DNA from 4 places in the Alkalihalobacterium sp. TH-98 genome. Region 3 is predicted to be linked to each of the others. Evidence: riboswitches for the same ligand, from Rfam matches in the RefSeq annotation. Region 3 holds a riboswitch; each other region holds the start of a gene.
What was found. A riboswitch is a leader RNA that binds a small molecule or an ion and turns the genes downstream of it on or off. The one in region 3 is predicted to bind cobalamin.

Region 1 (5,075 bases), on a different contig from region 3:
TTCCTGTTGAGACTACAACAGCCTCTAAATATAAAATATCTCCTACCTTTGCAGAAGAAACAAAATTCACCCGATCAATGGATGCCGTTACGACAACATGCTTGCTGTGTTTCATCGCAGCAATAGCAGCTATTTCATCTATTTGCGATAAAACGGTCCCTCCAAAAATAGTCTCTAGATGATTTGTATCAGCAGGCAGGACTAACTTTGTTTGGACGGTCCTTGATACATCAGTCAATAAGGTTGTTTTCATTAAAATCACTCCAATGTATTAATAACAGCGAAATTTAATTTAATAGAAGCATTTTAAACCAAGTGGGCTAAAATGCTTCATAAATTTTATTAAACAGGTTGTTCTTGAACGCTTCGTAGCTTCCTAGTGGCTTCGACCATATTTTTTAACGATGCAATTGTTTCTTCTTCACGACGTGTTTTTAAACCACAATCAGGATTCACCCAAAACTGTTCTTTAGAAATAACTTCTAAGCTCTCTTCTAGGATCGTACTAATTTCTTCAACACTTGGGACACGCGGGCTGTGAATATCGTAGACACCTAACCCAATCCCAAGTTCATATGGATTTTGTTTTAGAGATTGTATGAATTCACCATGACTTCTTGATGTTTCAATTGAAATTACATCTGCATTAAGAGCACCTATTGGCTAAATAAAATCATTGAACTCGCAATAGCACATATGTGTATGAATTTGTGTTTCATTTTTCACACTTGAAGTCGCTAACTTAAATGCTTTTACAGCCCAATTTATATATTCATTCCAATTTTCTTTACGTAACGGTAACCCTTCTCGTAAGGCCAGTTCATCTACTTGAATGATAGAGAGTCCTGCTTCTTCAAGAGCATCTACCTCTTTTCTAATGGCCAAAGCAATTTGATAAGCTACTTGTTTACGAGAAATATCATCACGAACAAAAGACCAGTTTAATATTGTCACAGGGCCCGTTAACATTGCTTTGACATACTTAGAAGTTAATTGTTGTGCTTCTTTTATCTCTTTAACTGTCATCGGTTTAGTCCACTCGACATCACCATAGATAATTGGAGGTTTTACACAACGTGAACCATAGGATACGACCCATGCGTAGTCTGTAAAGGCAAAGCCTTCTAGCTTCTCACCAAAAAATTCGACCATATCTGTACGTTCAAATTCACCGTGGACTAAAACATCAAGTCCAATTTGTTCTTGAATTTGAATCCAGCGAGCTGTTTCACTTCTCACAAACTCTTTATAAGCTGAATCTGTAATTTCTTGATTACGCCATGCTGTACGTGTACGTTTTACTTGATCTGATTGGGGAAAGCTTCCGATTGTTGTTGTTGGGTAATCTGGTAACTTCATCGTTTCTTGCTGCAATGATTGACGTTCCTTATATCTCATTGGACGACAAAAATGCTCTGGCCTCACTTGTGCTACAAGCTCTTTTACACGTACATTATTTCGATCATCATGTTGAGCTAAAGCATCTGTAGCTAGCATAATTTCCGACACACTTTTTTTTCCCCGACCATTCTCTATCACGAATATAGGATGTGATATGAGTTAACTCCTTAATTTTTTCATCAGCAAATGACAAGGCATTGGTAAGAGTAGGGTCCAGCTTTTTTTCAGACTGTGTTGTTACTGGTACATGTTGTAAACTGCATGAAGACTGAATCCATGCTTCTTTTACACCACTTAAGGATAAAATGGCTTGGGTATTAGTTGCTTTTTCTGCTAAACTGGCCCGCCATATATCACGGCCGTTTATAATCCCAATTCCCAATACTTTATCTTGTGGAAAGCCATGTTTTCGAAGTGCGGTCATGTTTTCTTCAGCACCATGGATGAAATCTAGACCAATCCCTGCAACTGGTAATTTTGATAATTCTTCATACTCTGACAGTCCTTCAAAATAAGTTTGTAGCATAATTTGAACGTTAGGTACAATTTCTTCCAATTGTTTGTAAATTTGATGTACTAGTTTTACTTCATCTTTTGTTAAGGAAAGTACTAATGCTGGTTCTTCAACTTGAATCCAATTAGCACCTGCATCAACAAGTTGCTGTAAAACTTCCGCATATAGTGGTAGTTTGTGTTAAACCATTTTGTCATTTCACAAGCTACAACACTTTGTGATCCACGCGCCATTGCGTAATAGGTTGCTAGATCTACCTCATCGCCTCGCCAGTTATACCGGTTTGGTACTAAGCCAAACATTGCCGCTAGGTCAAGCATACGATCATAAAATGTAAAATCTCCTACAGTTAGTAATTCTATCCCAAGAGATTGCTGGCGCTTCAAATTATTTAAACGAATTTCTTTCATTTCTAAAACAAATTGTTCCTCTGATTTTATACCCTTCCAAAATGACTCTAAAATGCGTTTCCATTCACGTTTCTCACCTATATATGGGTAACCAACAGCCGTACTGATTAAATTCATATTCAATCCTCCTGGTAAATTTACATATTATAAAACGCAAAAAAACCATCTCCTAAATAGAAAATGGCTATACAATCAAGTTAAAGGGATGCTTAATAAAGAATGCTTAATCAGCATTGCTCTTAACTAGTTTGTCGTACAAATTGAATGTCACCACCTATTTCCACGTAGGTATTTGGTGTGTACTAGAGATAGGCAGGTCTCCTGGCTTATCATCAACGCTCCTCACACCTTCCCGTCACAAGACAGTGGTATTTGTGATTCACTCCGACATACAGTTGCGGGACAGCGACGGAATTTCACCGTTCTTCCCTTTTAAGCCAAACCGTGGTTTGGCACCAACTCTTACACTATATTTAATTTTTACTAACTATATCATATTCATTTTTCCAAGTATATAATTTCCTGAAAAAATAATTTTTTGTTTGAATGTCAAGCTTTAGAAATGACGGCGGCGAGAACCATAAACCACACCTCAATTCTTATCTAAATTGAATAACGCCATTGATACCTAACTATTTCAACTCTATCAACGCGACGGCCTCAACATGTGTTTTGATAGAATGATGATACTGAAACGCGTAAATATTGAACTCGCGTAAAAATGTACCCCCTATAATTATAAATAGCTTCTCGGAAATAAATTTTCCGTACCAGCTTTAGTCTTTCGACTAGGGATTTTTTATTGCTTCACCCCAAAACAGGAGTGCGAACAAACTTTCCTCTTGACGAACATTCGTTCCCTAAACAATTAAGTGAGGGTTTTTTCATCACTTAAAATGGGGGAACTATATGCTTACTAAGATTCGTACACATGATTCTTATCTTAATTTTGTAGTTGAACAGCTAGATTTACAATTCAATGACAAAACATTTTTAAAGGATTTTTACTCCTATCGCTTGGTGTTCTTTGGTTGATCTTACCGATGCTGGCACTCTTCTAAAACATCTCTATCCTCAATCCCAGAGGAAGGAAACCTCGTAATCCTTTTGATATGCTTCGCAGTTTAATGCTTATGCATCATCAAAAGATCACAAGTGTAGACCAATGGGTGTTCACCTTAAAAACAACTCCCATTTTTGCTATTCTTAGTGGTTTTTCTCCAGACGATATTCCTGGAGTCGGAACCTTTTATGACTTTTCCAACCGCCTTTTGCTAGCTTCAACTCCACATCTATCTCAAAAGAAGAAACGAAAGCTAAAGAAGCCAAGAAAGAAAGGGAAAAAGAATCAGAAACTTGAACTGAAAAAACCTAACGTTGTTCAGAAGCGCGTGAAACGTGCCTTACGAAACAAGAAAGTTCGATACACGCCTAATGCACATGATCAACTTCAAATCCTTTTTCAATCCTTGTTCGTCTATCAGTACGCATCAAAAGGTTTATTAGGAAACACGAATTCACTAAGCATTATGGCTGATGGATCTCCCGTAGTAACAGGAGGTCGACCTTATGGTAAGTTCCTTTGTGACTGCCGTAAACACGGCAACTGGAAATGCCAATGTCAACGACAATTTTCAGACCCTGATGCCGATTACGGCTGGGATAGTTCTCGTGAAAAATACTATTATGGTAGAAGTCTTTTCATGGTAGCTGCTTCGGATAGTCTTTATGATTTACCCATCTACCCAAGGCTCCATCGGGCCAGTAAACATGACTCCGTCTTGTTTGTGAGTACCTTCCATGAACTGAAGCATTGGTATCCAGATTGGACAATTGGAGAAGTCATCCTAGACTCAGCTTTGGATGCTTATCCCATCTATGATATGTTAGAGCACCATGATGTTTCTGCCATCATTGACCTCAATCCGAGGCGTTCGAAACAGTTCATCTACAATGAAATGGACATTAACTTAGACGGCGTCCCGGTCTGCCCTATCGGCCGAAAAATGCTCGATTGGGGAGTGGATTAGAAACGATATCGCCTTAAATGGCGCTGTCCAGCCGCAGTTGGAAAATGGAAATGTCCAACACCTTGTTCAGAATCTGCTTATGGACGGACTTTTTATACATCGACAAAGGATAACCCTCGTCTTTTTCCCTAGAGTCAAGCGTGATAGTAAGGAATGGTATAAGCGTTATGCTTTACGTACTGGGGTCGAGCGTTGTATCAAACGACAAAAGGTTGATTATCGTTTAGAGGATTCAAGAGGACGTAGTTCAAGACATTGGAATATTCGAAGTTACATCATCGGCATGTGCCACCATGCCGATGCGTGCTTCAAGGAAGCAAAAAAGAATAATTTTTTTAGCCTCCATCAAGGAATTAAATCTCTTTTGTCCCTATAACCTCATCTTAAAGTGCAAATTTTTAAAAATCCACTACCAGTGGTTTATTTGATATGCACTTTTTTTTTTGAAAATGGCTGTGAAAATTCCAATTAATCCTCTAGAAACTTGCTTTCATCCCCCATCAGACCCAAAATCAGTTACTTAATTTCCGAGTCTCTATTATAATAAATCAAATTAAATTCCACTCGTGTTTATTAGTTGTTTTATGTTCTTTCAGTAATATGAACGTTACATATTACTGAAAATCAATAATGTTATAATACGTTTAAAATAACAATAATAAGATTGAACTAACTTTTTAGAATTCTATAGTGATTCATTGTTATATTCAATAAACCCTA
Region 2 (6,466 bases), on a different contig from region 3:
GAACTTGGCTGAAGCCCATCCAAAATCAATATACTTTTCATTTTTATAACCAACCATAGAATCGCACGTATTGACAGCTCTATAGAGCATCGCAAGTGGTGCTCCACCGATTAAGGCGAAGAAAAGGGGCGCAGTTACTCCATCACTTGTATTTTCAGCTACGGTTTCAACAGTTCCACGAATGATCTCAGACTCGGGGAGGTTTTCAGTATCTCTTCCAACAATATAAGATAACTTTAATCGCGCTTGTTGAATATTACCTTCTTCTAGCGGAGTTAACACTTCCACTGCAGCTTCTTTTAAGCTGCGCTGGGCAATCGCAAATGAAATAATAATCGCTTCTATGACTACACCAATCCAAGGGTGGATGAAGTACGCTAAGATAACTGGAACAACTGTAGTAATGAATACGATTGATATAATGATAAGTAAGAAGAACAAACCCTTTACTCTTTTCTTCCCTCCACCGTTTAGCTTACGTTCAAAAAAAGAGATCATCTTCCCTATCCCGACAACTGGGTGTGGAATATTTCGAGGATCTCCTATTATTCGATCAATCAATACAGCTAAGGAAAGTGCAATTAAATGGTACATGACAAAGCTCATTGAACTCTCCTTCTTTCTTTGTTCCTATGAACGGCCTCATAGGTTGCTTCATAAACAGCTCTTGCAATCGTCTTTCCTAATGGTGTAATGGTTCCTGCATAAGGCTGTTCGTTCCCTGTTTGTGAAGCAGCAACCATAATACTGTCAGTAGACGTTCCTGTCGCAAGTGTTTTTGTATGGGGATCTTTAATATTCTGATCAAACAGTGCTTTTGCTTTAGCTTCTGTTGATGTCATCACCGCCTGAACGAAAGCTGCATCAGATAAGTGACCTTCTATGAATATCCACGTATTAATCGTCCCAACTGTTTGCAAAGCATTCTCTTGCAAATACGCCATTGAGGCATCAACTGCATTAGAAACACCAGCAGTTACAACAACGAAAACAGTGAATTCATCTGTCGAATACGTCTTATAAGACCCATCTTCCAATATAGCTGCGGTCATCATTCCGACAGCGCCTTCATAATCAATTCCTAAATTACTTAAGTATTGTTTGTACTCACTTTCGGCACAATCACAGTTATAATCTTTATGAACATGACGGTTAATAAATGTTGAGTTCCATCCAAACCCTGAACCAATGACAGCAGAAGAATAGGTTTTGAGTGGAGTAGGACTCGATATATATATATATTCATGTTTTCTTTCAACTTTCAATCGATCGATGAGCGAACGCTCGGTTGATAACCATTGCTTTGGCTGAAGTGTAATAAGTGGACTTGGAACAGATGGGTGTTCTTTTCTACCCACTTTGGCTTTATACACTTCTTGCAACCTTTTTTCATTCATTACATGTGCTGGACGGTCTAGTGCACTAACTGTCCCTTCATCAAGAAGTAATAGTCGATCACAATATAGACTTGCCATATTTAAGTCATGTAAAATCGCAATAACGGTTAAACCTTTTTCTCTAGACCACTGTTTCAATGAGTCCAGCAGACTCATTTGGTATGAGATGTCGAGATGATTAGTAGGTTCATCAAGAAGCAGTATTTTCGGTTCTTGTGCTAAAGCACGAGCCAGCATAACACGCTGTCTCTCACCTCCACTTAATGAATGAAGAGGTTTGTCTTTAAATTGATATACTCCTGTTAATTTCATCGCCTCTTTGACAATTTGCTTGTCTTTTTTATTTTCAACTTGAAACCAGCTTTTTTGATGCGGGTAACGCCCTAACTGAACAACCTCTTCAACTGTGTAAGAAAAAGATGTATCTGATTGTTGAGGTAACACAGCCATCTGTCTCGCTAATTCCTTTGAGCCATAGGCTAATATATTTTTATCTTCAAGAATGATTTCACCTGATTGTAAAGGTATCAATCCACTAACCATCTTTAATAACGTCGTTTTCCCACTACCGTTTGGACCAAGGATTCCAAAGATTTCTCCTTTAGAAACAGAGAATGAAACGTTCTTAATTATATTGACATTACCATATCCACCGCAAATGTCATTCACTTGTAACATCGTGTTCACTCCCATCCATACAGATTATAATCTATGACGTTGTCGAATTAAGATGATTGCAAATACTGGGCCGCCAACGAGAGCCGTTATGACTCCAATAGGCAATTCGGTTGGCGCAATTAATGTACGAGCAACTAAATCTGTAAGCACAAGAAAACCTCCACCGATTAAAACAGACAGCGGTAAGAGATGACGATGATCCGGCCCCCAAATTAACCTTGTTAAGTGAGGAATGACTAAACCGACAAAACCAATTGCCCCAGATACTGCTACAGCTGATCCAGTTAACAAAGCCGCTCCAAATAAAATCATTATTTTACGAGCTTGAATATTTACACCGAGATGCTTAGCTGTTTCTTCTCCAAAAGCTAATGCATTTAATTCTTTAGCATTAAAAAGTAAAATTAAAAATCCTGCGAAGAAAAACGGAGCAATTAAATAAACATAGCTCCAACCTCTCATCGAGACACTTCCCATTAACCAACCAATGATTTGTCTTAATTCTTCACCTGTTAAAGCAATCATTAGAGAAATAAATGATCCTAAAAAGGAACTAAGGATAATACCTACTAATATAACGGTGTGTGCAGCCATCGAACGATTAAGAGCCCGTGCAAAAAATATCACTAGAAATAATGTAAAAAATCCCGCACCGATACTTATTACGGGTAATGTATAGGGCCCTAGAAAAGGGATAGCAATACCAAAAAACATAACTGCCACGGCACCGACTGCCGAACCTGAGGATACTCCGAGTGTATAAGGATCAGCTAATGGATTTTTTAAAAAACCTTGGAAAGCAGCCCCTGCTAATGCAAGGGCACCTCCAACAAACATGGCTAATAAAACGCGTGGAAAGCGGATTTCCATCACAATGTTTACATACATCACATCAATTTCTCTAGCTAAAGGTAGACCCACCCACTCTTTTCCTATAATTGTAATCACTTCAAGAAAAGGGATCTGAACACTACCTACCGCTATCCCTACTACTACAGAAATAAATAAAAATGCTAGGCATACAATGTAGCCTAATAGTATATTAGTCTTCAAAGACATCTGGGTAAATAAATTTTGCAAGTTGTTCCATTCCTTCCGCAAGGCGAGGACCCGAACGTGTTACCGTATCATTTTCTACATCATAAATTCGATCATTAACCACTGCATTTACATCTTTCCAAGCTGATCTACTTTTTACTTCTTCACTTGGATTTTCAATATAATAGCCATATGTTGTAATTATTACATCCGGGTTTTGACTTACTACATCCTCTTCTGTAAATTGAGGCCATCCTTCTTGATCGCCTGCAACATTTGTTGCATTTAATAATTGGAGTAGCTCATTTAAGAATGTATCTTTACCAGGTGTATATAAATCAGGTGAAACCTCAACCCATACATTTTTACGATCTTCTTCTGAAATTTCTTCTGCTTTTGTTGTTAATTCAGTTATTTTATTTTGCATATCTTCAATAACAGTAGTTGCTTCTTCAGATTGACCTGTTACTTCACCAATCATGCTAATACTTTTATACACATCTTCAAGTTGCTTCGCGTCATTTATAATAACAACCTTTATCTCAGAGTTTCTTAACTGATCTAAGCCATCTGCTGAACTATGTGCTCCTGAAGCATGAGCTAGAACCACATCTGGTTGAAGGGAAATAACTTTTTCCACATCGAAATCCATTCCACCTACTGTTTCGATTTCTGTTACCTCTTCAGGAAAATTACACCAATCCGTTCTCCCGACTAATTTGTCTCCTGCACCAACTGAAAAGACAGTTTCTGTAATACTAGGTATTAAAGAAACAATTCGTTCAGGCTCTTCCTCTATAGTTACCTCGTTTTCAAATGCATCAGTAATTGTTATCGGAAAAGCCCCTGCTTCTCCACTACCAGTCGTTTGCTCTTCTGTATCTTCCGTCGGTGCTTGTTCTGTTTGCGGCTCTTCTTGGTTATCTGTGCCACATCCTGTTAATAACCCAACAGTCAGTAATGCAGCAACCAACCACATATACCATTTTTTCATTTTCTCCAACCCCTTTTAAGTTTGTATGTCTTTGTGTATTCAATGAAAGAAATTGCAGATAGGATATTATGTAAAAAAAATAAGCTCTCCTTCAAAGGAGAGCTTCGGTTTCAGTTTAATAGATCACCTAGTAACACTTGGATGCTAAAAACATTCCATTATGTGTCATTCTCATTAGAAAAGGATACTCTTTTCCAAATGTCAGATCATATCACACTGCTTACCTTTTCCGCGAAGGTTACACAATACTCTAAGGCAGGTCTCCTGACTTGTACAATGATGCCCCTTTACCTTCCCATCATAAAGACAGTGGTTTATTAAAGAGTATTCGTACTTACAGTGGCGCGACCGTGTTGGAATTTCACCAACTTCCCTATTCACACTCATATGAGTGACCTTAAAGTTAAACACTTATTCAATTCATTGAGATACGACTTAATTATACAAAATATTCGATAATTCGTCTATATAAACTTAAACATTTGTTTTTAACTTAACTTTTTTTGCAAACTCTCTACCAAAATCTTTGCACGTTTCTTCTTCACCATCAGGGCCTAATTCTATTTTAAGTCCCGCCTGTACAATTTGACCTTTTCTTTCCTCAATGATCGCTTCTAGTAAGTCAACAGCACCACAAAATATTTCATATGCTGTATCCCCAGAACCAAAGACAGCAAATTGTTTATCTGTAAAATCCAGCCCAGCCATTTCATCATACAAGTCTAAAAATTCATCTGGAAGTTCGCCGTCTCCCCATGTATAAGCACCTAAAATTACTGCATCAAATGCATTTAATTGGTCAGGGTCACAAATCAACAACATCTAATTTCGTTACGTTCATATTTTCCTTTTGCAATCCTTCTTCAATTAAATCGACAATCGCTTCTGTATTTCCTGACATACTAGCATAAACAAGTAAAACCTCACTCATTTTAACATTCCCCTTTCAAACTATTAATGTAAGACTAATTCACTGTTACTGTTTTTCGTTTCAGTTAACTCATAAGTTTGCATTGAATGCTTCAACTCATAATGACCTGCTATAACATACTCTTGTTTATTATTTGCAATTCGCCATCCATGACCTTTGACGGTATTACACGGAACAATAATATTATGTTCTAAGTGGATTTGGGAAATGGTCGCAATACCCTCTTTGTCTTGGGAAGATGTTACAAATATAAATCCAGCGTCTTCTGTAACATCTAAAAAGCTCGTTTGGCTTTCAATTTGATTTAAAGCATTCCAAAAGTATTCATTATGGCGATTTGAAAGATAACAAGTTTCAATTCTACCTTTAGACCCACTACACGACCCTCCAGCAGCAATGAGCTGACTTTCATAAACCATTAAACTAGAAAACATGAAATCATTTTCCTTCTTAATCCAATACAGCCTTAAACTATTTAGATCTAATCTCCAAATCCCTCCATATTTTCGATGAATTTTCGTACCGATGAATAAGGAATGTCCTGATAAACATAATGAACGAATAGCTGGTGAATTTTCTCTTAATTTCTCAAAGGGAGAAATAGAGCTCCATGTCGCTCCGTAGTCATTAGAAAAATATATGGAATTGTTTCCATGAGTAATGACAAGGCCTTTAGAGCTTGCAACTACGCTCCAAATAGTTGCCGAAGTCGGTAAAAACTTATGACTCCATGTTAACCCACCATCACTGCTCCTAATAAAAACTCCTCTTTCACCAACTCCATATAGAAGTGAACCACCATTAATGAGCTTTACTATTCGAAAAGGAAATGAAAATTGACTTGTTAACTGATGTCCTTTCATACGAAAGATGCCTTTTCTTCCGACTGCAACTATGTATTCTCCATTTTCAACTTTACAAACAGCAGTAGCTCCACGGACTGTAGTTTTCATCATGTTCACTAGTAATTCCCCAACGGTATTAATAATGAAAATCATTTTCATTATTATAATAATTGAAAATGATTTTCATTGTCAATAGTGATATGTAAAAAAAGAGAAGTCATTTTGACTTCTCTTTTGCTGAATTTTGTTTCTTATGAAACAAGATTATTCGTTGCTATTCCATTTAATCTTCTATTTTTCGAGGAATTTGAAATGTAAATGTTGTACCTTCATTAATTTTACTATGAACCGAGATTTCACCGCCATGTGCTTCAACAATATTTCTAGCGATGGCGAGACCAAGTCCAGTACCTGAGCGGCCACGAGTTCTTGCTTTATCAGCTTTGTAAAACCTTTCAAAAACGAAAGGTAAATCTTCTTCAGGTATTCCTGAACCACTATCTTCAATATCGTACCGTAAGTAATTTTCAAGTTGTTGAACTTTTAATTGAACAGTGCCACCTTTATCTGTATGGCGGATTGC
Region 3 (6,466 bases):
CTGCATCAATGGCCTTTCGAGTTTTTATCGGAACGAGTAAATGCCAATTTCCGGTATATCCAAGTTTGATCGGGTAGTTTGCATCGACTTCACTTACTGATATACCAATCAACTCGCAAATGGTCTCGAAGTCTGTTTCAATATCTTTGACTTGCGGTGTGGCCTGCGTCATGATGACAGATTGAAGTTCCTGACCTTTCTTAATAAAATCAATCGGTACAACTCCAATATTTGTTTTAAAATGGATAGAAGTAGCACGGTCTAACCATCCATGTTCTGTTGCCATCGTCCAAGCCGCGGCAAGTGTCGCATGTCCACAAAAATCAATCTCTTGAGTTGGCGTAAAAAAGCGCACGCGAAAGTCCACATCTATATCTTCTGTCGTCATTAAAAATGCAGTTTCTGATAAATTTAGCTCACGAGCGATTTTCTGCATTTCATCTTCTGTTAATTGAGTTGCATCAGGGACAACACCGGCTGGGTTTCCTCCAAAGGGCTCGTTCGTAAATGCATCGACATGGTAAACTTGAATTTCTTTCATAGTCAGCACCTCTTTTTCAAATAAAAAGCAGCTCCAGTAACCCCAACTAGAACTGCATCGTATCTTAAGTTAACGTGATATTATTTTTCGGATGTTACTTTAATAAATTCTCGCATGTAATCTGGTAAATCCGGTGGACGGCGGCTTGAAACGAGGTTCCCATCAACTACGACTGGCTCGTTTACCCATGTAGCCCCTGCATTTTCCATATCATCTTTTATTCCAGGTGTACTCGTAACCGTCTTCCCATCTAAAATTTTCGCTGAGATTAATACCCAGCCTGCATGACAAATTTGTCCAATGGGCTTGTTTTGCTCATTTAATATTCGTACCATCTGTAAAACATCTTCATAACGCCTTAATTTATCCGGTGACCAGCCACCAGGTACAAGAATTGCATCATATTTCTCAGCATCTACTTCATCAAAAGCCATATCACTTACGATCGGTACACCATACTTCCCGATGTATTCTTCATTCGCTTTTTCACCGACAATATGTACGGTTGCCCCTTCTTCCCGGCAGCGTAAAACCGGATACCATAACTCTAAATCTTCAAAGTCATCGCTAACGAGTTGAATAATCTTTTTTCCTTCTAGTTTCAATTCATTTCCTCCTTTGACAAGTAGTAGACTGGTTTTATTTTCTACTATTGCGATAGAGAATGCAAATGAGACGCTCTAGGCATTTCAGTTTTTAAATGGAAAAATGAATACGAAAAAAGCAATCCAACAACATATAATCCAAGTGCAAAATAAGCTGGGACGAGATGAACAAAATCGGTATATCCGATCGCAAAGTGAACGCCAATCCCTGCTGTAAAAGCTGGAATTCCACCAATGAATAACATCCACCAAACCCACTTGTTTCCTTGTTGAAAACCCCATAACGCAACCATCAGAATTAACAGCCCGACACTAAGCAATGCGCCACCGAATCCTGCTCGGTCATGAGCTATTACAGGAATAAGCCTCTCATTAAACTGGTTAAGCATTTCAGGCGGCATGCAAATGTAAGTTAGATCTGTCGCGACAAATACGTTTGTTATTCCGATATAGGCAATAATAAAACCACCTAGTACAAATGAGAAGCCAAGAATAACCAATGCTAGCTGACCGAATAAACTTTGCTTCCAAATCGTATGATTGGATCGATTGGTTGATTTTGGTGTACCATTCATTTCTTTTGTTTTCACAAAACCTACAACATAGAAGGGCAATAAAACAAGCCAAAATACTAGATGAAGCCAATCAAAATAGCCATACCCGATAAAAAGGAAAATACCTAGAAATCCAATGATAGCCGCAGCATCCGTCGCTTGCTTTGCCCATTTCAACCCAAAACGTATACCATACCTCGCTAGCCCCATATAAACGATCCCACCTGAGATCATCGTTCCGGCGAGAGTCATTCGATCGTGTGCCATAAAATATAGAATCCGCTCATTAAACGCATAAATCGTTCCTCGGTCCATTTCTAAAAAATATTCATCATACGGAAGAATAATTGCCGACATGCTAATGAATAGTGTAATAAGCCCACCTATCATAATCGATAATCCAAATAAAAAATACCACAGCCACCCTTGATGCGACGTTTTAATGTTTTCCATTTCTGAAAGTTGCGCTTCTTTAATACGTTTCGGCAGACCTGGTCCTGATAAAACATACCCGCCAGAGAGCATGATTAAATCTACATTTTCATGAAGTAAAGTCAAAGCATCCCCAGGCTCAGTCACCCCGCCAACGGTAATGATTGTTTTATTAAAATTATGATTTGTTAAATATTGGATCGCTTTTAAATGCTCCGTTAAATTGTACTGATCGTCTTTGTGTGGCTGTTCATCTAATACGATCCCGTTGAACTGTTCCTTGATTAAATGGAACGTTTCATCATTTAGTTGATTGGATTTGATTGCTATGTAAATCGGTTTTTTCGTTGAATAGGACGTAATTGGAACACTTGGGTTGAACTCTAGAATAAATGCATCTACCTGATCTTCTAACGCATTCATGATCGCAGGTTGGTTATCTTCACTATCAGCTATTCGAATAAAAACAGGTTGTTTTCGTTGCAAGTTTTTTAACTTCACCAACGTCTTTTCTAAACCAATAGATTCGTAATGTTGGGTAAATTCTATATAGTTAGCTTTTTCATGAATAACTGGAAATTCACCTTTTAAATAAGGCTCTTTTGTTACCGGTCCAATTTCAATAAATCCAAATCCCAAATTCGTAAACGCCTTCGTTCCAGATAGTAACGGGTCTACTTTTCCAGCGAAACCGATCGAGTTACTTAGTAGATTCCCGTCTACTTCTTTCATCAGTAGTGGCGAGGACTCTTCTCTTCCGAGGAAATTGATCAAATGAGGTCCACCGGGGATTGACGATATTCGGTTCATTCCCCTATGGATAAACTCTCTCGAATGATAAGGTGATAGTCTAGACAGTAACGGCTTAAAAAGGACATGGTAGGACCAATCAGGCATTACTCTCCCTCCTTTCTTTAAGGTAGCTCTTTTTAAAAGCAGCAAGCTCAATTACTTCTATGTAAGTGGAAATTCATAAACGGTATATTAATAATGTAGCTCGAAACCAACGCTTTCTGCTACTGCTATTGAAGGTGCATTTACTTCCATACAATCCAAATATGGACCTTTACCAAATTATACACGATATAACTAGTATTCTTATATATTATCTAAAACAGGTTTACTCAATTTTTATAAACCATCAAAAAATTACTGATTGTTTTTTCTGAAAACGTAGTGTTATAATGAAACCCAACAACAGAATATTGTGCTTTATGGTACTTGTTAAACAAGTTTAAAAGGGAAGTCGGTGCAAATCCGATGCGGTCCCGCCACTGTAACGATGAGCATGCGTACAAATTAGTCCACTGTCATTAAGATGGGAAGGATGTAAGCATGTGTTGAATCGAAGCCAGGAGACCTGCCATTAAAGAGCAACACTGTTATTTACCCACGAGGATGGGGAGGTGTTTTGGATGGAAGCTTTAATTGTGATAGCAATGGATTCGACCTAAAACATACACATTCTCATTGACATATGGGAGTGTGTTTTTTTATTTACGTACATAAAAGATAACATATAAGGAGCGAATGCCGAATGTTAATGCTATCAACCTATCAAGAAAAAGTAATGAGTGCAAACAAAGCCGTTCAATTAATTGAACCAGGTGATGAGATCATAGCACCGATCGCTGTAGGGGAACCGCCAGCTTTAATAGAAGCACTAATGGAATTTGAAGGCCTAGATAATAATACACTATATCAAATGCTCTCTCTACGAAAAGTCGTACCTTTAGCAAAAGAAAAACTCAAAATTGTATCCATGTTTTTAAATTCACATGAACGGGAAGCTTATACTAAAAAGATGATTGATCTTTTACCTAACCACTTTTCGAACTTGCCAAAGATGTTAAAAACAAGAGTCAAAAATCCAATCATTATCGCTCAAGTGTCACCGATTGATAACGAAGGTTATTTTTCCTTAGGTACAAACTGTGATTACACAGCAGCATTGGTCAACCATGCGAAAGCAATTATCGTTGAAGTGAATGACAATATGCCAAGAACGTATGGTAAAAATCAAATTCACATATCCCAAGTTAAAGCCATTGTAGAACACACCTCACCGTTAGCTGAAACTGGGAAACCGGTCATTTCTGAAAAAGATAAAGCGATCGGACGAAATATTGCTAACTTAATTAAAGATGGAGATACAATCCAAATAGGTTTTGGGTCCATACCAAATGCCGTAATGGAGCACTTGAAGGACTTTAGACACTTAGGTGTTTATACCGAAATGTTCCCTGATAGTTTAGTAGATTTATACGAAAGTGGCGCAATAACAAATCAAAATAAACCTTTTTACAAAGGAATTTCAACGGCAACCTTTGCTTTTGGCAGCAAGAGACTCTACCAGTTCATGCATGAAAACCCTGCCCTATGTATGATCCCGGTTAATGAGTCGAACAGTATTAAGCAAATTGCTCAATTTGAACAGTTTGTAACGATTAACGGTACTGTTGAAGTCGATTTTTTAGGGCAATGTAATTCAGAAGTGGTGAAAGGAACTTATTATTCTTCATCTGGCGGTCAATCTGATTTTGGAAAAGGTGTGACACTATGTAGGGATGGCCGTGGAATTATTTGTTTACACTCGACAACTAAAGACGAAAAGATCTCAAAGATTGTTCCTTATCTTCATGATAAATCTGTCGTGACAACCTCTAAAAACGATGTAGACTTTATCGTTACGGAATTCGGTGTGGCCCACCTAAGAAACAAAACCATTTCAGAACGTACAAGGGCATTAATTAACATCTCCCACCCTAGATTTCGTGAGGAACTTACTTTTACCGCTCAGCGTATGGGATTTCTTTAAACAAGGAGGGTTATATCGTGGAAAACTATACAGAATATTATTTAAATCATTTACTAGGCGTTCTCGTAACGAACCCCAACTTCAATACATTGCTAGAAAGCTATGAAAGTTTGAAAAACGATCTTAAGGAGAATGAAGAGCTTAACCTTCAGATCGACTCACTAGACGCGGCATTTAAACAAGCCGTTGAACATTGGAAGTTTGCTAACTGAGTGTATTAACCTTATAAAGAGGTAAAAAAGCGACGTAAGGAGACTGATTCCTTTGTCGCTTTTTTGAGTGTTCGTTCATTTTTAAGTAAATCACTACTTCTTATAAGTTAAAACGGGGCACGCTCCATATTTGTTCCATCAAGATTCATCTGGAACCAGCCAAGCTGCAATGCACTTATATGTTTAGAGTAATAAATTTGATCGTTAATAATATGAATATGTGATCCACGTTCATCGAGCATTTCAGCTTCTAACGTGTTTAAATCAATTTTATATAAACTATGATCTTCTGTAACATTTGTAAAATATAAAATATCTCCGGCCACATTAAACCCTTGGCTTTCATACGTCGATAATAGTTTTGTATTTGTTCCGTCGAGTTGAACACGATATAGTTTAGCACCATCTAATGCGCTCTCAAAATAAATCCAATCGTCTTCCACTATGAACGTTCTGACCGGATAATCAATCACTCTTGGAGGATGTGTCTGCCCTAGTTCATCAACCCCAACGACATAAAGGATACCTTTTGGTTCTGTTTGATAAATGACTTGATCCTCGTAAATGCTATATCGGAAAAGATCATCGATCAGTTGAATCTTTACACCGTCCTCAGAAACCATATAGAGAGATTGTTTATTATTTAATGGATTATTAGCTTTATAAAAGATCCAACCATCCATTACACGTAAATCTATCGCATAGTCATCTGATACTTTTTCTACTTCTGTTCCGTCTATTTTCATCCGATATACGTTGAAGCGGTCTCTTTCATCTGAATAATACAGCCAATTTCCCATTACATTTAAATCTTTAGCTAGTACATCAGAAATAAGTTCCTTTTCTTCTTGTCCATCTGTCCATTTATAAATTCCACTTTCTTGCATCCAGTTGGAATAATAAACAGCTTCGCCATCGGTTGCAAAATACGATCCATTTAAGTGATTTCCATCGCTATTTCCTTTTTCTCCCGTAAGAAATCCAGTTTGCTCTTCTAACAGGTCACGATCACCTAAAAATATATCCCCGTACGTTTTTGCATTTTCAATCACCGTTTGAGGTACCGTTACCTCATCTGTTTCGTTTAATGCATTATAAGAAATATACAATGTTTCTATCATCTTATTTTTAACTTCATCATTTTCAGCATCCACATCGAGTATACTCAAATTAAAGGTATATTCCAGCATTGCCGACGTCCGATGAAACGTTTCTTTATCGATGATCATTTCATAAGTAAATGAAGTAGGACCATTTTCTGTTCGAATCGAATGGATCATCGTATGAAAGAGCGGGTCATCCAT
Region 4 (6,466 bases), on a different contig from region 3:
GCTTTTTATATGGGAGTCAGTAATATCTTTCATATTGCGACGCAATTAATGAAGCATGGTCGTCCTGCCCATACGCCTGTCATATTAATTCAATGGGGGACATACGGAAGACAAAAAACGTTAGTAGGAACATTAGAAACAATTGGGGATAAGGTGGAAAAAACGAAGTTTCAAAATCCAGCGATAACATTAGTTGGTGACATTGTAGCGTTAAGAGAGAAGATAAAATGGTTCGAGACGAAACCTTTAATCGGCAAACAAATACTAGTTGCACGGACAAGTACTGAAAAAAGCCTACTGGAAGAAAAACTAAGTGAATTAGGTGCAGATGTCTATAATTATCCTTCGTTTGAAGAGACTTCACTTCTATCTTCCAGTCAAAATAATGATATAACTAAAAAGATAAATGAATATGATAAAATCACATTTACATCACCAGACAGTATTCGTTATTTCTTTAAATGGTTACTTATACAGCGACTTGATATACGGTCAATCCAAGCGAAGTTTCAAGTGCTTTCTGATAAGTCACTTCAACAGCTTGGAAAGTTTGGCTGTATTGCTGAAAAGATTCAAGAAATAGCACAATCAGCTAATCACCTAGTTGTCGGTGAAAAAAAAGCAGTAGAAGCATTTACAAATATAGACACAATGGTTACCCATGAAAATCATATTACGAACGCTTCACAAATTGTGTTGCAACGATTGATGGATGATCAGTTGTTATCGACCATTATCATTCCTAGTGCAAAATCAGTACTAGAATTAAAAATTGGAGCGGAACAAATTTCTCCACAACTTTATCAGGAATTATTAAAATTAGATGTAATCTGTTTCGGAGAAAAGTCTGCCCAAGCAGCATCAAATGCTGGATTTAAAGTTAACCATGTTTTAAATGAACCATCTCATTCTGCTTTGGTCGATTTTCTGCTTAAGCAATCTCAGCTTGAAAGTGTGTAAGGAAGAGGGTGTAAAAAATGGATGGTGTATTATATATTGGGCATGGCTCAAGAATTAATGCAGGGAATAAACAATTTCTAGTGTTTATTAATAAGGTCATGGAGATGCTGCCATTATCAATCAAAGAGGTTGCGTTTATTGAATTAACAAAACCTACAATCCAAGAAGGGATTAAAAGCTGTATTGAACAAGGAGCGACAAGAATATTTGTTCAGCCCGTTTTATTATTAGAAGCGGGACATGCTAAAAAAGATATTCCTGAAGAAATTGGAAAAGCGAAACAGCTTTACCCTGAGGTTCAATTTATATATGGTTCTCCTATTGGAGTCGATGATCGTATGATCGACATCGTATTCGACCGTTTACAAGAAAAAGGTTTTCAAAAAGAGACAAATGATAAAATCAAGGCTTCTGTTTTACTGGTCGGAAGAGGCAGTAGTGATATGGAGGCCAAAGCTGATTTTGAAGAAATTGCAAGACGATTAAAAGAAAAGCTTCAACTAAATCAAGTAACTCCTAGTTATTTAGCAGCCTCTGAACCGATATTTGAAGACGGCCTAAAACAAATCATAGAGGAAGATAATGAGATTATCTATGTCATGCCTTATCTATTATTTACCGGTGTACTCATGAAAAGAATGGGGCGAGCTATTATCGATATAGAAATAACTGATCATAAACAAGTACATCTATGCAATTTTCTAGGGTATCACGAGCAAATTAGGAACTTAATCTATTCAAAAACGATAGAGTTAATGAAAGGCAGTCATCATGAGCTTCATGCCAATTAGTTTGAACCTCAAGGATAAGCCGGTCGTTATCATTGGTGGTGGAAAAATCGCCGAACGAAAAGCTATAAAAATAGTAAGTCATGGGGCTAAGTTAACAGTCGTCTCACCTCAATTAAGTGAAAACCTAATAGAGTTAGTTGAAAATCAGTCGGTTCAATGGATTCAATCTGCATATAATAAAGTGTTTCTAGATCAAGCATTTCTAATTATAGCAGCTACAAACGACCCTGAGGTAAATTTAACCGTTTATCAAGATCGAAAACCAAATCAGTTAATAAATATCGTAGATCAACCTGACTTAAGTGATTTTCACATGGTGTCTACCTTACATAGAGGAAGGCTTACGATTTCTGTTTCAACAGAAGGAGCAAGTCCAATGTTAGCAAAGAAAATTGTCAACCAACTCAGTGAAGAGTATGGACAAGAATATGAAGAGTATGTTGAATTTTTAAGGGAGTCGCGAAAAGAGATTCTAGAAAACATTAGTGAAAAGAAGGTATGTCATCAGTTTCTTAATGAGTTGATCACCGATGAGGTCATTTATAATTCGGAGAGAAAAATATGGTTTGAAAAGCGTATGCAACAATACATGGAGATGGAAGAGGAGCGGTCATAATGGCTGCTCATTTTTTCATTTATCAACTATAAACATCAAAAAACTTGTCTTAATGGGGTAATTGGACCTTTTCACTGCCTAATAATATGGTAAATAATTCTTGTCAACCTCACTATTTAATGTTAACTTATATTAAAAGATAGTTGACGAAAGGTTGGGAGAAAATGACGACAACAACATCAACAAAAAGTATTTGGGAACAGTATGCAGATAAAGCGTTAAATGGCGAATTACTAACCATTGAAGAGGGATTAAGTATTCTTCAAGCAGATGATGATGAGGTTTTACCGATTATGCAAGCCGCTTTTCGTGTAAGAAAACACTATTACGGAAAAAAAGTAAAACTAAATATGATTTTTAATGCAAAAAGTGGGTTATGTCCCGAAGACTGCGGTTACTGCTCACAATCGATCGTTTCAACAGCACCTGTTGAAAAGTATTCGTTACTAGATAAAGAGACTCTAATCGCAGGTGCCAAAGAAGCTATGAACAGAAAAGCTGGTACATATTGTATTGTTGCGAGCGGGCGAGGTCCTACTGAAAAAGAAGTTGATCAAGTTATTGATGCGGTTAGTGAAATTACGGCGACAATGCCCCTGAAAATCTGTGCATGCCTAGGAATTTTAAGCGATGAAAAAGCTAAAAAGTTAAAAGAAGCAGGGGTTCATCGTTATAACCATAACCTTAATACACATAAGGACAATCATACAAACATCACTTCAACTCACTCTTATGATGATCGTGTAAATACGGTTGAAGAAGTGAAGGCGGCAGGTATGTCTCCTTGTTCTGGCTGTATTATTGGGATGGGTGAGACAGATGAGCAAATTGTTGAGATTGCGTATTCATTACGAGAAATTGATGCTGACTCCATCCCAGTGAACTTTTTACATGCGATTCCAGGAACTCCACTAGAAAACTACAAACGGACGAAACCGATGAAATCACTAAAAGTACTAGCCTTGATGCGTTTCATAAACCCTTCAAAAGAAATTCGGGTTTCTGGAGGAAGAGAAGTAAACCTTCGTACATTGCAACCGTTAGCGTTATTTGCTGCAAACTCTATATTCGTAGGTGATTATTTAACTACGAAAGGCCAAGCAGTTACAGAAGACCATAATATTATCGAAGATTTAGGCTTTGAAATAGAAGAGTGTGCTCTATAATCAATCGACAATTTTAGAGGATTTTCAAAAAGTCCGGGAAAAATAGCTGTCGAAACTCTTCGTCAGCTTGCTCCTACGCTCCTCACGTATTTACACTATACGTTCCGGTGCTCGGAGGCTACGCTTTCTCGATTTTCTCGGCTCTTTTTGTCCTCCTTATTGAACTCGACATATTTAGATAATTTTAAAAATAGATTGACAAACCTTTATCTTTTCCATTAATCTTTTAATACAATCACATATGTTGGGAAAGGGTAAAGATTTTAACAGTGTTCGTGTTCATTACATGAATTTGTAAACAATTCTAGTAGAATGCTATTAAGATCTTTAAAAGGGAAGTTCGGTGAAAGTCCGACGCGGTCCCGCCACTGTAATTTGGTTGTAGTCTATTAAACCACTGTTCTATGAATGGGAAGGAATAGATTGCACTAACCATGAGCCAGGAGACCTGCCTTTTCTAACAACACTGTCTGACCTACGGGAGATAGGGAGGTGTTAGAGAGCGGATTTTCTGAATTTAATTATTCATGCGAATTATTTTATTTGGGCGGAAGTTATGAGCATCTCTAACCATTACTCTATGGTTAGGGGTGCTTTTTTATTTGGTGTATTGGTGTATTGCTTTATAAAATAAATCAACCATTAAAGGAGAGGAAGTAGATGCAGCGAGGTAAGCTACTAATTATCGGATTTGGACCTGGTAGTGAACAGCATATGACCTTTAGAGCGAAAGAAGCCATTTTAGAAGCCGATTCCATCATCGGTTATAGTACATACGTTGATTTAATTCGTCCGTTAATTACAAATCAAGAAATTGTACGCACAGGTATGACAGAAGAAGTGAGTCGAGCACAAGAAGCTGTTCGCCAAGCGGAAACAGGAAAAAAAGTAGCTGTCATTTCTAGTGGAGACTCAGGTGTTTATGGTATGGCTGGCCTTGTGTATGAAGTTCTCATTCAAAAAGGCTGGAAGGAAGAAGGGGGTGTTGAGGTAGAAATTATACCTGGCATTTCGGCTATCAATTCCTGTGGATCGCTATTAGGAGCACCAATTATGCATGATGCATGTACGATTAGTTTAAGCGATCATTTAACGCCGTGGGAATTAATAAAAAAGCGAGTGGATGCTGCTGCTGAAGCTGATTTCGTAATCGCGTTATACAATCCACGAAGCGGGAAAAGAACAAGACAAATTGTCGAGACACAAAAGATTTTATTAAAGTATCGTTCACCAGATACACCAGTTGGATTGGTGAAAAGTGCTTATCGAGAAAGAGAACAAATTGTTATTACTGATTTAGAACATATGTTGGACCATGAAATAGGGATGTTAACCACGGTTATTATCGGAAATAATTCTACGTTCATCTATGAAGGAAAAATGATTACGCCAAGAGGGTATCAACGAAAATACACATTGAATGAGACTGAACAACAACTTAAACCACATGAACGGCTAAAAAAAGAAGCAGAACCTTGGGCACTTCATGGGGGAGTAGAAGATGAAAGACTGATAGCTGACAGACCGCTCAGTCCGCGCATTCTAGCAGAAGAGGCGCTTTCAAAACTGGATATTAAAACAAAACCACTAGAAAACAGCCGACAAAAAGGAAACGAGTTTCAACAGGAAGACATTTTTGAATTTGCAGTTTCACCTGGGATTGCGAATAAAAAAATAACACCGCAACAATTGACAGCATTGGTAGAAACGGTAGGAGAGGGAGCAACACTTGAGTATACACCAGATCACTTAATCAAAGTTTCAGTTAAGACATCCAATCCAAATAAAATAACGGAAAGTTTGGAGAATACAGGCTTTCTACTTCTTCCAACAGGTGATGTGGTCAACATAAAGGCATGTGATTTTTGTGACGGTGAAAAAGCAGACTCGATTCCACAAGTAGAACAACTTCAACAACTAATCGGCGGAATGTCTGTACCAAAGCAAATAAATATTGGATTTAACGGCTGTGGAATGGCGTGCTATAGTGCACCAACAAATGATATAGGGATCATATATCGTAAGAAAGGTTTTGATTTATTTTTAGGAGCTAAAACAACAGGTAGAAATGCTCATGTCGGACAGCTTGTTGCTGAAGGATTAGAAGGAGGAAAGCTTGTCGACCTTGTTGTTAACATAGTAGAAGATTACAAAAATCGAGGGTTACCAAATGAGCGCTTCCATAAGTTTTTTAAACGAGTACAAGTTGTTGAAGGATTTTATTACAAAGAAGTTCCCGAGCAAGTGGTAGTAGATATGGCTTGTGGGGATTAATAGACGTTGCTAAATAAAAAGGAGGAAACGCAATGAATGCAATTTTATTTATCGGTCACGGTACAAAAAAGCGGGAAGGTAATGAACAACTTCTTCAATTTGTTGAGTCAATGAAAGGGGAGATACCGTATCCAATCGTTGAAACTTGCTTTTTAGAGTTTTCCACTCCAACAATACGTGAAGGGATAAAACGATGTGTGGACCAAGGAGCAACGAAAGTTGGCCTCGTTCCAATGATGTTTTTTTCAGCGGGGCATGCGAAAATACATATCCCGGTTGAAATTGATGAAGCAAAAGCCATGTATCCTCATGTCGAATTTAATTATGGTAGACCAATCGGTGTTCATGATAAAGTGTTTGATATTTTACAATCGCGTCTACTTGATGTTGGCTTTTCTAACGAGAAAGGAAAAGAAGATGTCGGTATTTTATTAGTCGGCCGCGGCAGCAGTGATGCAGATGCGAATAGTGAGCTATACAAGATAGGTAGATTGCTTTCTGAAAAATTAGATATGGTTAATGTCGAACTGTCATTTATTGGTGTAACTTCACCTACAGTTGAAGAAGGTGTTGCCAGATCAATAAAGCTAGGAGTCAAGAACATTTATATTATTCCTTACTTTTTCTTTACAGGGATATTAATGGACCGAATGTCTGAA

Region 1: another riboswitch for cobalamin. It lies ahead of metE (5-methyltetrahydropteroyltriglutamate--homocysteine S-methyltransferase); the one in region 3 lies ahead of AC2VNP_RS10340 (acetyl-CoA hydrolase/transferase family protein).
Region 2: another riboswitch for cobalamin. It lies ahead of AC2VNP_RS03535 (ABC transporter substrate-binding protein); the one in region 3 lies ahead of AC2VNP_RS10340 (acetyl-CoA hydrolase/transferase family protein).
Region 4: another riboswitch for cobalamin. It lies ahead of cobJ (precorrin-3B C(17)-methyltransferase); the one in region 3 lies ahead of AC2VNP_RS10340 (acetyl-CoA hydrolase/transferase family protein).

What each region holds. Positions count from the first base shown of each region.
Region 1 is NZ_JBYCKM010000020.1:75-5,149, reverse strand. It holds gene AC2VNP_RS07795 (acyl-CoA thioesterase) at 1-253, opposite strand, end outside; partial or broken gene metE (5-methyltetrahydropteroyltriglutamate--homocysteine S-methyltransferase) at 343-2,442, opposite strand; cobalamin riboswitch at 2,620-2,800, opposite strand; gene AC2VNP_RS07785 (transposase) at 3,438-4,355, shown strand.
Region 2 is NZ_JBYCKM010000009.1:63,313-69,778, forward strand. It holds gene cbiB (adenosylcobinamide-phosphate synthase CbiB) at 1-606, opposite strand, end outside; gene AC2VNP_RS03525 (heme ABC transporter ATP-binding protein) at 603-2,075, opposite strand; gene AC2VNP_RS03530 (FecCD family ABC transporter permease) at 2,100-3,134, opposite strand; gene AC2VNP_RS03535 (ABC transporter substrate-binding protein) at 3,118-4,107, opposite strand; cobalamin riboswitch at 4,345-4,522, opposite strand; partial or broken gene AC2VNP_RS03540 (flavodoxin) at 4,582-5,038, opposite strand; gene AC2VNP_RS03545 (hypothetical protein) at 5,062-6,042, opposite strand; gene AC2VNP_RS03550 (ATP-binding protein) at 6,167-6,466, opposite strand, start outside.
Region 3 is NZ_JBYCKM010000026.1:170,723-177,188, reverse strand. It holds gene AC2VNP_RS10355 (PhzF family phenazine biosynthesis protein) at 1-541, opposite strand, end outside; gene AC2VNP_RS10350 (type 1 glutamine amidotransferase domain-containing protein) at 622-1,146, opposite strand; gene AC2VNP_RS10345 (beta/alpha barrel domain-containing protein) at 1,191-3,029, opposite strand; cobalamin riboswitch at 3,331-3,514, shown strand; gene AC2VNP_RS10340 (acetyl-CoA hydrolase/transferase family protein) at 3,670-4,950, shown strand; gene AC2VNP_RS10335 (hypothetical protein) at 4,968-5,162, shown strand; gene AC2VNP_RS10330 (DUF6612 family protein) at 5,270-6,466, opposite strand, start outside.
Region 4 is NZ_JBYCKM010000009.1:246,241-252,706, reverse strand. It holds gene cobA (uroporphyrinogen-III C-methyltransferase) at 1-960, shown strand, start outside; gene AC2VNP_RS04480 (sirohydrochlorin chelatase) at 978-1,751, shown strand; gene AC2VNP_RS04475 (precorrin-2 dehydrogenase/sirohydrochlorin ferrochelatase family protein) at 1,753-2,367, shown strand; gene bioB (biotin synthase BioB) at 2,532-3,533, shown strand; cobalamin riboswitch at 3,828-4,003, shown strand; gene cobJ (precorrin-3B C(17)-methyltransferase) at 4,194-5,807, shown strand; gene AC2VNP_RS04460 (sirohydrochlorin chelatase) at 5,840-6,466, shown strand, end outside.